Regions from separate parts of the Hoeflea phototrophica DFL-43 genome, predicted to be linked through region 1. Evidence: riboswitches for the same ligand, from Rfam matches in the RefSeq annotation. Region 1 holds a riboswitch; each other region holds the start of a gene.
The links. A riboswitch is a leader RNA that binds a small molecule or an ion and turns the genes downstream of it on or off. The one in region 1 is predicted to bind cobalamin.

Region 1 (5,631 bases):
CGCGAAAAGGGCGGGGAGCGGACATTTGGTGCACCGGAAACCATTGCCGAGAATGCGAACGTAGCAAACATTGGCTCAGCCACTCATCAACTTCTTGATGCCACCGATGAAGGTTCCGTCATCCTGGCTCTTTCGGTCTTCCAACAGCCGTGCGGCATCCTCTCCGGCGCGGAAACGCAAACGATCTCCGTCCTCATGCGCGGCTTCCCAAATGACCTCCGCTACCGTTTCAGGTGCGGAAGGGTTTGATGCCAGCTTGCCGAACAGGCGGCCCATCGCCTCGGCGGTCGGTGCATAGTCCGAAAGGCCCTCATCCATCGCGAAATCGAAAGACCTGCCGCCGAAGTTCGTTTTGATCATTCCGGGTTCAACAATGCGCACCCGAATGCCAAGCGGTTCAAGTTCGTAGTGCAGGGCCTCTGAAAGACCTTCGACCGCGAACTTGGTGCCGTGGTACAAGGTGCCAAGGGGAAAGGTGATCTGGCCGCCGATGGAAGAGATATTGATGACCGTGCCCGAACGATTTTGGCGCATATGGGGCAGAACGGCCTTGGTTACTTCCAGGAGACCGACAACATTGGTGTCAAACTGTCGCCGAATACGCTCCATCGTAAACGCCTCAAGCGCACCGTAAGCGCCGTAGCCCGCGTTGTTGAGCAGCACGTCGATCTTACCGAACTTCTCAATGCCCGCCGCCACTGCCACCGGGATGGAGGCGGCATCGGTGACATCCAGTCGCGTCACCAGCACATTGTCCAGATCGGCAAGTGTGCTGTCTTCGGACGGAGCACGCATCGTGGCGATGACGTTCCAACCTCTTGCCTGAAAGTGCCGCGCCGTTGCTTCGCCGATGCCCGATGAGGCTCCTGTGATCAGTATGGTTTTCATGTAAGCCGCCTCAAGCGTTCAGATCGAGCATCTGTTCGATGCCGAAACTGGTGAAGATATTGCGGGTGACGTCGTGGAGCACTTCGTTGTAACGCTCGATCTCAGGGCCGACGCCGACATAGTCGACCACCGTGCGGAAGGGCTTTTCACCAAGCGGCCTGTCCAGAAGAGCGACGACCGCCTCCGCAATGCGCTCCGGCCGCTGATCGGGAGTTGCGTCGAGCATCTGGACCAGTCCGTTGCTGGACATCGCGGGCACAGCGGCGAAGTCGCCGTATTCGGCCTCGCGTGCAGCATCGTTCGGTGTCACCATGCCATCAAAGAAGGCTGTCGGCATGGCGCCGGGTTCGATGATGCAGGATTCGATCCCGAACCCTGATAGCTCGGTACGGTAGCATTCGACGATAGCTTCCAGCGCCCATTTCGATGCCGAATAGGTGCCGTAGAACGGGGTCGCAATCCGTCCGATCAAACTGGAGGTGTAGAGCACGGTGCCGCGCCCCTGCGCCCGCAGATGCGGCAACGCTGCCCGCATGACCCGTTGAACGCCCATGACGTTCACGTCGAGAACCCGTGTCATGTCCTCTGGAGACATCAGCTCCTGGATGCCATAGGAGCCAATGCCCGCATTGTTGAACAAGATGTCGAGCCCGCCAAGTTGCGAGATGGCATCAGAGACACCGCGTTCGGTGCTCGCCGTGTCGGTCACGTCCATCTCGATAATCCTCGCGCCGGCCGCTTCCAGTTCGGCAACAGTCGCGGCATTCTTTCCGCTGCGGCTGCGGACACTTCCGGCGACGACGTAGCCCCTTGCCAAGAGAGCCAGCGCCGTGGGTTTGCCGAAGCCACCTGCGATACCGGTTATGAAGACATTTTTCATCTCTGCTATCCCTTCGTGTTGATATCAGCACGATAGTCGACGCAACCGCCCTAATCTTTATGATTTGTCTTGATTTCTTGCACGATCCTCCAGATCCGGACTTTTTTGGTAATTTCGTTCGCCTTTCCATGCTATGCGTAGCGCCTGAGCAAAGGAAATTGTCATGATACGCAAGGCACTGGTCACCCGAGTGTCGTCACTGCTTGATCAATCGGGATTGCGCGAGGGGGCGCTTTTCCATGAGGACAGTGGAACACACCTTCTTCGCCACGAGGCTCCCACGGGCCAGAATCCCACCGTCTATCGGCCACTGATTTGCCTCATCCTGCAAGGTGCAAAAGAGGTTGGAACCAATAAAAGAACAATAACCGTGCGCGCAGGCCAGTCTTTGATCGTCAGCCACGCCTTGCCGGTTGTGTCACGAATTACCGAGGCAGCGCCCGATTTACCCTATGTTGCGCTGGTCTTCCCGCTTGATCTGGACCTGCTCCGCTCGTTGGCCCCGGCAGTGTTGCCTTCGTCAGTCTCGCGGGCTTCGGAACCGTTTTCAATTCACCTTTGCGACACGGACGAAGAGATCGAAGATGCACTATGGCGCTATTTCAGCCAATGCGATACCGACGCGACCCGCCGCCTTTTGGCCCCGATCACCGCCCGGGAAATCCACGCCCGCCTGCTGATGGGGCCGCACGGCGAGACGCTTCATAAACTGCTGTGGCATGAGAGCACGGCCAGTCGCATTTTTCAGGCGACGAGGGACATACAAACCCATCTCGCCAGGGCCATAGCCGTCAAGGAACTGGCCCGGGATGTAGGCATGAGCAGTTCGGCCTTTTTCGAGCAATTCAAGGCTGTGACCGGAACGTCTCCGCTGCAATACCAGAAGGATTTGCGCCTGCTCCGGGCGCGCGAAGCGCTTCAGACCTCCAGCGCGAAAGTGTCGGAGATCGCATTCGGTGTTGGATACGAAAGCTCGGCACAATTTTCGAGGGAATATTCCCGAAAATTTGGACGATCGCCGCGACATGATCGCGAACTCGTGGCACTTGAGTGAACCAGTTGTCGGCCCTGCCCTGATCAGTTTGCCGTCGAAAGCATGTCTTCCGATTGTCAGCATACTTCGACAGCGTTCTGGGTAGGTATGGGCTCCAACCGCGCCTGGGCTGCCTAAAAACGTAGGTCGGCTTTGGGCCGTGAGTGCCGGTCACCGCTAAAGATCGAGGCTATGAAAAGGGCCCGGAGCCGACCGTCGCGGCGGCCCTCTCCGCGTTCGCGCAAGGACAGTTTCAAGTCGCGCACCGCTACCAGCCCTACGGCAAAAACCGTCGTTTCTGACAATTGCAAATCTCAAACCGGCGGCGTAGCTTGCGCGGATTCGGGTTCCATGAAGGCCAAGCCTTTGGGATGAAAAGGGAACACGGTAGGGACGACCCAATAAAGGGGCCCGATCCGTGGCTGCCCTCGCAACTGTGAGCGTGAGCCGCATCCACAATGCCACTGGGGAAACCCGGGAAGGCGGATGCCGGCAATCAAGCGCGAGCCAGGAGACCTGCCCGGATTTCGGGGAAGCACAACAGCTTCCGAATTCAACCTGTCGCACGAAGGGTGCGGAAAGGATTACACCATGCATATCGAACCTGGCGTCGTTGACGGCGCAAAACTGGCCTTGAGCTATGCCACGGCCGCTGCCGCAGGCGGCCTGATGATGAAAATGTCCTGGGACACGATCCGCAACGATGGCGGCCTTGCAGCCCTTGGCATGCGCTCGGTCGTCACCACGCTTATGGTCTTCACCTTCTTTGAAGTGTTCCCGCATCACGCGGTCGGCGTGTCCGAAGTTCACCTGATCCTCGGCTCGACGCTCTATCTGTTGTTCGGCGCCGGGCCGGCGGCAATCGGTCTGGCACTTGGCCTGCTGATCCAGGGTGTTGCCTTCGCCCCCTTCGACCTGCCGCAATACGGCATGAACGTCACCACGCTTCTGGTGCCGCTCTATGCCATGTCGCTGATCGCAAAGCGCATCATCCCGGCGGGCACCGCCTACAAGGATGTGAGCTACAAGCAGGCCCTGGCGCTGTCGACCAGCTATCAGGGCGGCATCGTCATGTGGGTCGGCTTCTGGGCACTGTACGGCCATGGCTTCGGCGCCGAAAACCTGTCGCAGATCGCAGCCTTCGGCGCGGCCTACATGCTGGTGATCATCATCGAACCGCTGGCCGATCTCGGCGTCCTGGCGCTCGCCAAGACGTTCTCCGGCACGCGTAACAACCCGATGTTCCACAACCGGTTGCACGGCCACGCCGCCTGACGCAGGTCCTGTTCGCTGACAAGCCGCGCGGGTTTTCTCGCGCGGCTTTTTGGTGTGACTGCCGGCAACCGAATCAGATCCATCGGACACTTCCGGCAGACCTGAAAATGCCCGCCGCGCCTCTGAACACACGCGATAAGTGTGGCGGCAAGCTTCCGGCACACCAATACAGCGCCACCCATTGCTGGAAGCCGCGCCGCTGAGGACAGAGCGCTCGCGAAGCGCAGAATGTACTCGAAAAAACAAACATGAATCGAACATTCATGACTTTTTGAACGCATGCCCGGGATTCGCAGATCCCTGAAATCGGGCGAAATTAAAATTCCGGGAAGCCACAGTACAACCAACTTTGATTTCGAATTCTCGGAAAATAGAAAACAATATCAATGCTTTATTTAGCGTAAATCGACTTCCAAATTTTGTTTCGCTTGGGGTTTGACACACCAATAAATTGCTGACTACTATTAATGCTATCTTATGTTTTGCCAGCACTCCGTAAACAGCGTTCTTTTTGAAACAGACATGACTGGGTGGTAAACACGTGGCTTGTATTGCAATCATAGATGGTATCGTTGATGCGGAATGCAACGCATTGTCGGGTGTTGCGGTTTCGGTTGAACGGGCCATGATCCCGGATGGTTTCGACAAGCCGGATTCGCATGCAACCGAAATCGCCAGCCTGATTTTCGGAAATGGCGCCAACGGCTCTCCCGAACACAATCCCCTGACATGCCTGTCATTGCCGATCTTCTTTCATTCTGGCACCGGCTCGACGGCAGCCATGGCGTCCCAGATGGATCTGGCCCGCGCTTTGACCATTGCTGCTGAACGCGACGCCGCAATTGTCAACATCAGCGCCGGACAGAAAGCCGCCAGTTCCGAAGCCGGACGGCATCTCCAGGACGCGGTCAATCTTTGCCTGAGCAAGCGCATCCTCATCATAGCTGCCGCGGGAAATGACGGCTGCGCCTGCTTGCATGTCCCCGCCGCCATCAATGGCGTCCTTGCGGTCGGCGCGATGGATCTCGACGGCCGTCCGTTTGAGAAAAGCAATTTCGGCGCAGCCTACAAAGCCAATGGCATCCTGGCGCCGGGCGTCGAACTGCAGGTCACCGGCACCGGCAACGAGGCGTTGACCCGTTCCGGAACGAGCTACGCCACGGCCGTGGTCACACAAGTCGCCGGCCAGTTGCTGGCACAGGCCCAACGCACCGGCGTCGCTATGGACCCGATCGACATCATGTCGGTCATACTTGATAGCGCTGATGCGTGCGTTCCCGAGCAGGACGAGGATTGCAGCCGCATCCTGGCCGGACGGCTCAACATCGCTGCGGCCTTTCAACTCTTCGAGGAGCGAGCCTTTGCACGGACACCCCCACTCCCCGTTCAGCCCAGCCATCTTACGCAACCCAAACCACTGGAGGGAATTCACATGAGCGATGTACACCCGACTGCCCAAGCAAGCCCAATTGCCGCACAGCCCGCCCCGGCGCCACAGCCGGCACCGGTTATGCCGCAAGCTGCGGCAAGTGCGACTGACATGATGCAGCCCGCC
Region 2 (5,631 bases), 320 kb from region 1:
CAATATGGGATTTGCGACATTGGCCAAGGTGCCGGTGGTGCTGGTGGGCGACATCGACCGTGGCGGCGTGATTGCATCCATCGTCGGCTCGCACACGATCCTGCCCGATGCCGACCGGGCAATGATTGCGGGCTACCTGATCAACAAGTTCCGCGGCGATGTGAGCCTGTTTGACGACGGCATCTCGGCGATCGAGGGATTTACCGGATGGCCCTGTTTCGGCGTTGTGCCCTGGCTCAAATCCGCAGCCCGTCTGCCGGCAGAGGATTCGGTGGCGCTCGAACGGCTTGTTCGTGGCAAGGCAGGAGCGCTCAAGATCGCGGTGCCGGTGCTGTCGCGGATCGCCAATTTCGATGATTTCGATCCGCTGCGCGCGGAGCCCGATGTGGAGCTGGTGTTTGTCAAACCCGGCGAGCGTCTGCCGGAGGATGCCGGGCTGGTGATTCTGCCCGGTTCGAAATCCACCATCGGAGACCTTGCCGATTTCCGCGGTCAGGGCTGGGATGCGGATCTTCAGGCGCATCATCGCCGTGGCGGGCGGATCATCGGGATTTGCGGCGGCTACCAGATGCTTGGCCGCATGGTGCGTGATCCGCTGGGTATTGAAGGCGCAGAGCCGGCCGCCGAAGGGCTCGGCCTGCTTGATATCTCGACAGAAATGGCGCCTGAGAAAACGGTTCGCAACATCGCCGCACGATCCGCACAAGGCGATCTGCCGCTTGAGGGTTACGAGATCCATCTGGGTGTCAGCCAGGGCCCGGACTGCGCCCGGCCGATGACCATTCTCGACGGACGGCCCGATGGTGCGACCTCGCCGGACGGTCGCGTCTCCGGGACCTATCTTCACGGGCTGTTCGGTTCGGATGCCTATCGCGCCGAATTGCTGAAGAGTTTCGGACTGACCGGTGGATTGCTGAACTACCGCGAAGATGTCGATGCGGCGCTCGACGATATTGCCGCGGAACTGGGCCGTTTGGTTGGATTTGAACGGATCATGGAGGCCAGCGGCGTCATTGGTCGTTGATGGACGATCTGAGGGCGCAATCGAGATTGACACCCGGCGGGCCTGTGCCTATCACTTGGGTCTCGAATGGTTCCAGGGATGCAAGTTGTCTCTCCGGATCAAAAGGGAATGCGACGGGATGGACCCAAGCCGGGCATCCTTATCGCAGCCGACCCCGCGACTGTAGAGCGGTTAGGCAAATGTCACCGGTTCGGGACGCCAGGGTGACGGGGGAACAATGGTGTTTGCCTGTGATCTGAACCAACCAAGCCGGGGAAAGCCACTGACGTGGCGGCATGATCAATCGGCGCGGACGCCTCTTTGTCTACGAATCGTCCCGTTTTCATGACCGCCTCAAACGTCGGGAAGGCTGGCATTTGCTGTTGTGCGACTTATCTGGTTGCACAGAACCCGCGAGCCAGGAGACCTGCCATTCGCACCGGTTGAGAGCCGGACCTTTGGAAGAGGTGTTCTTCCGAAGCCATTCACGGAGGTTGTCATGGCTGTTAAGACTGAAACGCTTTCACTGACCGATCGCATCGGCGCACGTACCGTTGCCGGATTGATGGCACTGGTCATCGGTTCCATTCTGGTGTTCGGAGTTGGCCTGGCCAATTCGCAGACGCTGCACGACGCGGCGCACGACACCCGGCATTCCTACGGCTTTCCCTGCCACTAAGGGATTGATCTCATGATTGTCAGGTTGCTCCTGGCGGCTCTTGCCGCCGGGCTTATCGCCGGTTTGGTGATGACGCCCGCCCAATATGTCAAAACCATTCCGCTTATCATGCAGGCAGAAGCCTATGAGAATGGCGAGGCTGGTCACAGCCATGGCGCTGCTGAAGCAGAGGCCAGCCATTCCCATGATCATGGCGAAGGCGAAGAACAGCTCTGGTTTGGCCGTTTCGGCAATACGATTCTCGCCAATCTGGTCGCCGGTGGCGGCTTTGCCCTGATGCTGGCGGCCGTGGCGCTTCTGACCGGGATCGAGTTTCCCGCCGGACGTGAAGCCTTGATGCGGGGCTTGTTCCTTGGCGCCGGTGCCTGGTTTGCAGTCCAACTCGCCCCCTCCTTCAGCCTGCCGCCTGCGGTGCCCGGGTTTCCCTATGCGGATCTCGGTGATCGCCAGAGCTGGTGGATGATCACGGTCGCTCTGACGGGACTTGGCCTTTGGCTGATCGCGCTGAGACCGGAGATGATTGCCAAGGCGGTTGGCGTTGTGCTGATCGCTGCGCCGCATATGTGGGGCGTGCCCGTGCCGGAAGACATCTACAGCGAAGTTCCCGCCTATATCGCGTCTGCCTATGCCGCGGCATCGTTGGCGACCACACTGTTTTTCTGGCTGTTGCTCGGTGGCCTGCTCGGGGTTTTCCTGTCGCGGGTTCCCCGGGACGCAGAGGCGTGACGGGGGCGTGAGCGGCAAACTGCCAGCGGTGACGCTTGTGCTCGGCGGCGCACGCTCGGGCAAGTCGGCCTTTGCCGAACGGTTGGTCGAGGCGGCCTCGCCAATGCGGTTCTATCTGGCGACCGGTCAGGCCTGGGATGAAGAGATGCGCGCGCGGATCTCAACGCACCAGGACCGGCGCGGGGCCGGATGGGAAACCGTCGAGGCTCCGGTTGAGCTGGCGGAAGCGCTTGCTGACGCGGCGCGCGCCGACCGCCCGGTGCTGGTTGATTGCCTGACGCTGTGGGTGACCAATCTGATGCTCGGCGAACATGACATTGATGCGGCCTTTGAACGGCTCGCCAAAACACTGCCGGGCCTCAAGGGGCCGGTGGTTTTCGTTTCCAACGAGGTTGGCCTCGGCATCGTGCCGGACAATGCCATGGCGCGCGCGTTTCGCGATCATGCCGGCCGCCTCCACCAGACAATCGCGGGTCTGGCCGATGAAGTCCATTTCGTCGCTGCCGGTCTGCCGCTCAAGATGAAGGGTTAGAACCATGAACGGGTCCAAGATTCCCGCCACCGTAATCACCGGGTTTCTCGGTGCCGGCAAGACCACGCTGATCCGCCACATGCTGGCCAATGCCAATGGCAAACGCATTGCGCTGATCATCAACGAGTTTGGCGATCTGGGTGTGGATGGCGATGTGCTCAAGGGTTGCGGCGATGAGGTCTGTTCGGAGGACGACATCGTCGAGCTGACCAATGGCTGCATCTGCTGCACCGTGGCCGATGATTTCATCCCGACGATGGAACAGCTGCTGGCGCGCAAGAACCGGCCTGATCACATCGTCATCGAGACGTCCGGCCTTGCGCTGCCGCAGCCGCTGGTCGCCGCTTTCAACTGGCCCGGGATCAAGACCCAGGTGACAGTCGATGGGGTTGTGACCGTGGTCGACAGCGCTGCGGTGGCGGCCGGACGGTTTGCCCATGATCATGACAAGCTCGACGCACAGCGCCAGGCTGACGAGGGGCTTGATCATGAAAGCCCGCTTGAGGAACTGTTCGAAGACCAGCTCACGGCCGCGGATCTGATCGTGCTCAACAAGGCTGACCTGATCAGTGCGGAAGAGCTGGAAGGCGTGCGCAGCGGGATTTCCGCACACATGTCGCGCAAACCTGCATTCGTGGAATCGCGGCAGGGTGAGGTGGCGCCGGAGGTTCTTCTGGGGCTTGGCATGGGCACGGAAGACGACATCGCCAACCGCAAGTCGCATCACGAGCTTCACCATGAGGACGGCCACGAACACGATCATGATCATGACGAGTTCGAGAGCTTCGTCGTGTCGCTGGGACCGGTCGCCGACCCGGCAGCCTTTACCCAAGGCCTGGTCACGCTGATCCAGACCCACGACATTCTTCGGCTCAAGGGCTTTGCCGATGTTGCCGGCAAGCCGATGCGGCAGGTGATCCAGGCCGTGGGCAGCCGCATCGACACCCATTTCGACCGGCCTTGGGCTGCCGGCGAAACACGCGAGACACGGCTGGTGGTGATCGGGCTTCATGATCTTGATGAAGCCGCAATCCGCGATGGTCTGTCCCAGCTTTCAGGCTGAGGCAATAAGGAGGCTCCGTCCCGATGCATCTGCTGGTCGCGCAAAAAGGGGCGTTGAGCGATGGTGACGAGGCCGTTGACCTCGGCCAGTCTCCCGGCGATATCCTGTTCCTGAGCGCCGCCGACACCGAGCTTGCGAGCATTGCCGGCGCGCGTCAGGCGTCGGGCTCCATGGCCTGGCGGCTTGCCAGCCTGAGTGATCTCAAACACCCGATGTCGGTCGACACCTTCATCGCCCGCATGGCGCCGAAGGCGAGGCTGGTGGTGGTGCGGGCGCTTGGCGGGGCAAGCTATTTCTCCTATGCGCTGGAAAGCCTCCGGGCTGCTGCTTCGACGTACGGCTTCAAGCTTGCGGCGCTGCCGGGCGACGACAAGCCCGATCCGGGGCTGGAGCCGTTCTCGACCCTTGACGAGGCCGACCGGCTGGCACTCTGGGCCTATCTCAACGAGGGTGGGGCGGAGAACGCGCGCGGTTTCATTGACCTGTCCGAGGCCCTGCTGACGGGTGGCGAACGGCCCGGACCTGCGGCGCCCCTGCTCAAGGCCGGTCTGTGGCATCCTGCCAAGGGCAATCCGTCGCTCGATGATCTGAAACGGGACTGGAAGGCTGATGCGCCGGTGGCGGCCATCTGTTTTTACCGGGCGCTGGTTCAAAGCGGGCAGACTGCGCCGGTCTCAGCACTTTGCGATGCGTTGCGCGAACAGGGCGTCAATGCGCTTCCTGTGTTCGTCTCAAGCCTCAAGGATCCGGTCTCGGTCGGTACGGTGGAGGCGATCTTCGCAGGCGCTGCGCCCGATGTGGTGATCAACGCCACCGGGTTCGCGGTTTCGTCGCCTGGTGGCGCGACCAAGGGCACGGTGCTCGAATCGACTGGCGCGCCGGTGTTGCAGGCGGTGTTTGCCGGCGGCGGGCGGGACGCTTGGGCTGCCTCGCAGCAGGGTCTCACCTCGCGGGATCTGGCCATGCATGTGGCTCTGCCGGAGGTGGATGGACGGGTGCTGGCTCGCGCGGTGTCGTTCAAGGCCGCGGCGCGGTTTGATGAGACCGTTGAGGCCAACATTGTTGCCCACCAGCCCGAACCGGACCGGATGGCGTTTGTCGCCGAACTGGCGCGGCGCTGGGCGCGTCTGCGGATGACCTCACCGTCCGAGCGGCGGGTGGCGATCGTGCTGGCCAACTATCCCAACCGCGATGGCCGCATCGCCAATGGCGTCGGGCTCGACACACCGGCCGGCACGGTTGAGGTGATGCGTGCCATGGCTGAAGCCGGGTATCAGACCGGCGATCTGCCTGCCGATGGTGATGCGCTGGTAACCGAGCTGAAGGCCGGGCCGACCAATGCGCTTGGCGGCAGGCGCAAGGAAGGCGTGGTTCTTTCTGCAGAGGCCTACCGGGACTTCTATGACCGGCTTGATCCCGAAATCCGTGAGGCGGTGACTGCGCGCTGGGGTATGCCGGAGGAAGACCCGTTCTTCCGGGGTGGCGCGTTTCATCTCGCGCTTCTGCGTTTTGGCAATGTGGTCATCGGGATCCAGCCTGCACGCGGTTACAACATAGATCCGAAGGCGAGCTACCACGCGCCGGATCTGGTGCCGCCGCACGGCTATCTGGCGTTTTATGCCTGGCTG
Region 3 (5,631 bases), 640 kb from region 1:
GTCCACCAGAATCCGATTGATGGCCTGAGGATGACGGTCTCGGCCGGCGCCAATGTCGGCGAACGGCTGATGGCGATCGGGGACCGGCATTACGGCAACATCCGCGGAGCTGCGATCGAGTGGCTCGAGCGGGTCGAGATCAATGCGGACCGGGTCGATGACCAGCCGCGCGCTTTCTCCGGCGGCATGCGCCAGCGGCTGCAGATCGCCCGCAATCTGGTCACCAATCCGCGGCTCGTTTTCATGGATGAGCCGACCGGCGGGCTCGATGTTTCAGTGCAGGCGCGGCTGCTTGATCTGTTGCGAGGGCTGGTTTCCGATCTGGGGCTCGCCGTGGTGGTGGTCACCCACGATCTCGCTGTGGCACGGCTCCTGTCGGACCGGATGATCGTGATGAAGGATGGCCGGGTGATCGAAGCAGGCCTGACCGACCGGGTGCTTGATGACCCGCGCGCGCCCTACACGCAGCTTCTCGTTTCCTCCATTCTTCAGGTGTAAGCCGATGACCTCCCTTCTGATTGCATCCGAGGTTCACAAGACCTTCGTCATGCACATGCGCGGTGGTGTTGAACTGCCCGTCGTTGCCAATGTCTCCTTCTCGATGAACTCCGGGGCCTGCGCCGTGCTTGGCGGACCTTCAGGTGTGGGCAAGAGCTCGATCCTGAAGATGCTTTATGGAAATTACGGCTGCGATGGCGGGCAGATTCTGGTGCTGCACAATGGCAAGCATGTCGATATTGCCTCGGCCAGCCCACGCAAGGTGCTTGAGATCCGCCGCGATACGATCGGCTATGTCAGCCAGTTCCTGCGTGCGGTCCCGCGGGTGTCCGCCCTGGATGTCGCTGCCGAGCCGCTTCTGGTGCGCGGCGTGGCGCGCGAGGAGGCCCGCGACCGTGCGCGCGTGCTGTTTGCCCAGCTCAACCTGCACGAACGGCTCTGGTCGTTGCCGCCGGCCACCTTCTCCGGCGGTGAGCAGCAGCGCGTCAACATTGCCCGCGGCTTCATCACCGACCATCCGGTCCTGCTGCTCGACGAGCCGACAGCGTCGCTGGACGCGGCCAATCGCGAGGTTGTGATCGAATTGATTGCCGCCAAGAAGGCTGAAGGTGCCGCGCTCCTGGGGATCTTCCACGATTATGATGTGCGCAACGCGGTCGCCGACCAGGTGATCGACGTTTCCGCATTCGCAGCCGGAAAATCTGCCGCATGACCAAGTTGTCTGAAGCTCCGCTGGTTCACGCCACAGCGAAGATCGTGGACTCGACGCTTGGCCGCTACACCGAAGTCGGTGCCGGGTGTACGCTGTCGCACTCGACCATGGGCGACTATTCCTACTGCGTCGACAACACCCAGATCGCCTATGCGACCATCGGCAAGTTTGCCAACATCGCCAGCCATGTGCGGATTTACGCGAGCATGCATCCGATGGACCGGGCTTCGCTGCATCATTTCAGCTATCGCTCATCGTGGTATTTCGATGGTGAGAGCGACGATCAGGCGTTCTTTGATTGGCGCGCCGGGCAGGGGATCACCATCGGTCATGACACATGGATTGGTCATGGCGCGGTGGTGATGCCGGGGGTGACGATCGGCAATGGCGCAAGCATTGGCGCCAATGCGGTGGTCACCAAGGATGTGGCTGACTTTGCCATTGCGGTTGGCGTTCCGGCCCGCACGATCCGGCAACGCTTTTCCGATGACGTCGCCTCCCGGCTTGATGCGCTTGCCTGGTGGGACTGGGAGCATGACAAGCTGCATTCCGCGCTCAAGGACTTTCGCGCACTGTCGGCCGAAGAGTTCCTCGAGCGCCACGGCGGCTAGAACCCTTGCCTTAAGTCTTTCCACGCCAGCCTTCCTCGAAGATCAACTCGTCGAGCGGCAGCCGGCGGTTCCAGCCTTTGACCTGCAGTTCGGGGCGCTCATAAAGCTCATCGACATAGCCCAGGCAGAGATAGGCGACGATCTCGATCCGCTCAGGGATGCCGAGGATGGTTTTGAGATCGGCGTCATGAAAGATGCTGACCCAGCCCATGCCGATGCCCTCGACGCGGGCTGCGAGCCAGAGGTTCTGGACCGCGCAGACGGTGGAGTAGAGATCCATATTTGGATTGTGGGTCTTGCCCAGGATCACGTCGCCGCCTCGTCCACGGTCGCAAGTGATGCAGATGTTGAGCGGCGCCTTGCGGATGCCCTCGAGCTTAAGAGCTTTGTAGTCTGATTGCCGTTCTTCCGGGAACATCCGGGCGGCCTCATCGTTTGCGCGGCCAAATGCATCCGCAATTCTGTTGCGCACCGGCTGGCTGCGGATGGTGATGAAGTTCCATGGCTGCATGAAACCGACCGAAGGCGCGTGATGGGCCGCCTCGAGCAGCCTCTTCAAGACATCATCGGGAACAGGTTCGGGCAGAAACTGGTCGCGAACATCGCGTCGGGTGAAAATGGCCTTGTAAACGGCGTCGCGTTCACTGGCGAGGAACGGCTCGGCTCTGGCCAGCCCAGATGTCTTCGGCATTGTTTGATCCCCAACAATCCGTGAAAACCCGGCAACGCCGTCCACGCGCTGCTAGGCTATGACATCTGGCCGGTCTTCTGACTTCGGATCATTTGGCAGGCGCGCCTTCCCGGATTTCCCAGTGGCCCGGGGGTCCCAGTGACGTTTTGCGCTTGCCATCCCCGTTACAGCGTTGGGCACGTTCCGGTCTTGCACCGAATTCCCGATTCTCCCGCTTTTGGCGGACACCAGATTGCTTCATTGGTGCATGGCCGGGGCCGTGATGCAAGGCCGGAAATGCCCGATTTCCAAGGATTTCCCCCGATCAAGAAGGGGCTCTGTGGATCGTTACAAAACTGACATCAAACCGACATCGCAGCTTCACATGCCTCCGATAGTCCACCTTGCAGAAACTGCTAAATCCGGATTGCCGCAAAGGACATTGATTATGCTTGAGTTGACCGAAGTGACGCGTCGTTTTGGCGTCAACACCGCAGTCGACGCTGTTAGCCTGTCCATTCCCGAGGGGCAGATGGTTGGCATCATCGGTCGCTCGGGCGCCGGAAAATCCACGCTCCTGCGCATGATCAATCGGCTGACAGGGGTCAGCGACGGAGTGATTTCGCACTCCGGACGCGTGGTTTCGACCCTGAGCGGCCGTGAACTCAGAAGCTGGCAGCGCGATTGCGCGATGATCTTTCAGCAGTTCAACCTGGTTCCCCGGCTGGATGTGGTGTCGAATGTCCTGCATGGCACGCTCAACATGCGGTCGACTTTCTCGACGATGTTCAACCTGTTTCCCCGCGAAGACATCCTGAGGGCGATCTCCATTCTTGAGCGGCTTGGAGTCGCCGAGAATGCGCCGAAGCGCGCCGAGGCGCTTTCGGGCGGGCAGCAGCAGCGTGTCGCCATTGCCCGTGCGCTGATGCAATCCCCGAAACTGATCCTCGCCGACGAGCCGATCGCATCGCTTGATCCGCTCAATGCGCAGATTGTGATGGACGCGCTGCGGGACATCAACAGGCAGGAAGGCATCACGGTGGTGACCAACCTGCATACGCTCGATACCGCGCGCAACTATTGTGAGCGCATCATCGGGATGGCGCAGGGCAAGGTGGTCTTTGACGGCAAGCCTGATGCGCTGACCACCGAAGCCGTTCGCGCCATCTACGGATCGGGCGCCGATGGCGAAGAAATATCCGAATCCATGACCTCGACGAGCCTGCGGGCCCAGGGCCGCCCCGCCGATGTCAAGGCGCGAACCAATGCTTCGGGCGAAGTGGTCCTGGAGACAACCTGACCCGGAAGGTTCGTCAGTCCGGCCAGCGAATGCAATCCGGCATCATCCCTTTCGCCTGCCCCTTCTAACAACCCTCGAACGGAGACAATCCTATGATGAAAACAATCCTCGTGGCGGCAACTGCCGCACTTCTGTCCACAAGCGCATTCGCACAGGACGCGATCACCGAATTCCGCATCGGTATCCTCGGCGGCGAGAACGCCCAGGATCGCCTGACTTCGAACGAATGCCTGCGCGCCTATGCCGAGGAAGCCCTCGGTGTGCCTGTCAAGCTGTTTACCCCCGCTGACTATGACGGCGTGATCCAGGGCATGCTCGGCGGTTCGATCGACATGGCCTGGCTCGGCGCATCGTCCTACGCCAAGGCCTATCTGACCGATCCCGAGTCGGTCGAACCGGTGCTGGTCAAGACCAACCTCGACGGCTCGTTCAGCTATCATTCGATCGGTTTTGCCCGCAAGGAGAGCGGCATCACTTCGCTGGACGACATGAAGGGCAAGACCTTCGGATTCGGTGACCCGAACTCGACCTCCGGCTACCTCATTCCCTCGATCGAAATTCCGCAGGCAACCGGCGCTTCCATGGAAAGCGGCGATTACTTCGGTGAAGTCAAGTTCACCGGCGGCCACGAGCAGACCATCGTTGCCGTTGCCAATGGTGAAATCGACGCCGGCGTCACCTGGGCAGACGGCCAGGGCAACTGGGAAGACGGCTACAATTCCGGCGCTCTTCGCAAGGCCACGGATTCCGGTCTTGTCGACATGAACGAGATCGTCCAAATCTGGAAGTCGAAGCCAATCCCGGAAGGCCCGGTCACGCTGCGCAAGGCACTCCCGCAGGACGTCAAAGACACGGTGACCGAACTCGTCGGATCCATGCATGAAAAGGATGCGCAGTGCGCCTACAACATCGCCGCTGGCGAGACCGCAGGCTTCAAGCCGATCACCCACGAAGCCTACGAGACCATCGTTGCCGTTCGTGAAGCCAAGACCAACTAAGGCTCTTGCCAAACAGTCGCGGGGAGCCATCCGGCTCCCCGCTTTCTATTCGTGAAGGATGCCCGCCGATGAGCGACATGACTGCACAGCAGGACGGCTCGGCCGCTTCGAAGGCTATCCGCGAAAACTACCTGGAGATGACCCGCCGGAAGCAGATGTATGGCGGCATTTTGCTTATCGTCTTCATTGCTCTTCTGGTCTCCGGGTTCAGGCTTGCGGATGCCCGCAACGCCGGCGGGTTCTGGGATGGCATATCCCAGATATTCCAATTTCCTTCCGAGGTCGTCGCCGAGGGAATTGAGAAATCGGCATTGCTTCCGGCACTGCTGCTGGAATTTTTGCCTTCGTTGATTGAAACACTCAACATCGCGGCGGTCTCGACGTTAATCGGTGCTGCGGCCGCCATCGTGCTGGCGCTGCTGTCGACCCGCGGGCTGGCGCTGTGGCCCCGGATGATCCCGGTGTTTCGGCGCTTGATGGACGGCATGCGCGCAATCCCGGAGATCGTGATCGCGCTCGTCCTGATCTTCATTCTTGGCGGCGGGCCGGTTCCGGCGATGATCGCGATTGCCATTCACACCGCCGGCGCACTTGGCAAACTGTTCTCTGAGGTTTCGGAGAATGCCGACCTGAAACCGGTCGAGGGGTTGTCATCGGTCGGCGCAAGCTGGATCCAGAAGATGTGGCTTGGAGTCTTGCCTCAGGTGGCGCCGAACTGGTTCTCCTACGGGCTGCTGCGCTTCGAGATCAACATTCGCGCCTCGGCAATTCTGGGCTTCGTTGGGTCGGGCGGCATCGGACACGATCTTCGGATCGCCATGCAATGGGGCCAGGGACGCTAC

Region 2: another riboswitch for cobalamin. It lies ahead of HPDFL43_RS15305 (CbtB domain-containing protein); the one in region 1 lies ahead of HPDFL43_RS16770 (energy-coupling factor ABC transporter permease).
Region 3: another riboswitch for cobalamin. It lies ahead of bluB (5,6-dimethylbenzimidazole synthase); the one in region 1 lies ahead of HPDFL43_RS16770 (energy-coupling factor ABC transporter permease).

The regions. Positions count from the first base shown of each region.
Region 1 is NZ_CM002917.1:3,545,110-3,550,740, forward strand. Features, by position in the region: gene HPDFL43_RS16755 (SDR family oxidoreductase) at 76-888, opposite strand; gene HPDFL43_RS16760 (SDR family NAD(P)-dependent oxidoreductase) at 899-1,768, opposite strand; gene HPDFL43_RS16765 (AraC family transcriptional regulator) at 1,932-2,822, shown strand; cobalamin riboswitch at 3,129-3,339, shown strand; gene HPDFL43_RS16770 (energy-coupling factor ABC transporter permease) at 3,393-4,076, shown strand; gene HPDFL43_RS16775 (S8 family peptidase) at 4,618-5,631, shown strand, end outside.
Region 2 is NZ_CM002917.1:3,227,100-3,232,730, reverse strand. Features, by position in the region: gene HPDFL43_RS15310 (cobyric acid synthase) at 1-1,024, shown strand, start outside; cobalamin riboswitch at 1,075-1,452, shown strand; gene HPDFL43_RS15305 (CbtB domain-containing protein) at 1,503-1,682, shown strand; gene HPDFL43_RS15300 (CbtA family protein) at 1,695-2,408, shown strand; gene cobU (bifunctional adenosylcobinamide kinase/adenosylcobinamide-phosphate guanylyltransferase) at 2,416-2,940, shown strand; gene cobW (cobalamin biosynthesis protein CobW) at 2,945-4,003, shown strand; gene cobN (cobaltochelatase subunit CobN) at 4,027-5,631, shown strand, end outside.
Region 3 is NZ_CM002917.1:2,909,031-2,914,661, reverse strand. Features, by position in the region: gene phnK (phosphonate C-P lyase system protein PhnK) at 1-498, shown strand, start outside; gene phnL (phosphonate C-P lyase system protein PhnL) at 503-1,210, shown strand; gene HPDFL43_RS13800 (DapH/DapD/GlmU-related protein) at 1,207-1,821, shown strand; gene bluB (5,6-dimethylbenzimidazole synthase) at 1,832-2,512, opposite strand; cobalamin riboswitch at 2,563-2,759, opposite strand; gene phnC (phosphonate ABC transporter ATP-binding protein) at 2,940-3,791, shown strand; gene phnD (phosphonate ABC transporter substrate-binding protein) at 3,884-4,789, shown strand; gene phnE (phosphonate ABC transporter, permease protein PhnE) at 4,858-5,631, shown strand, end outside.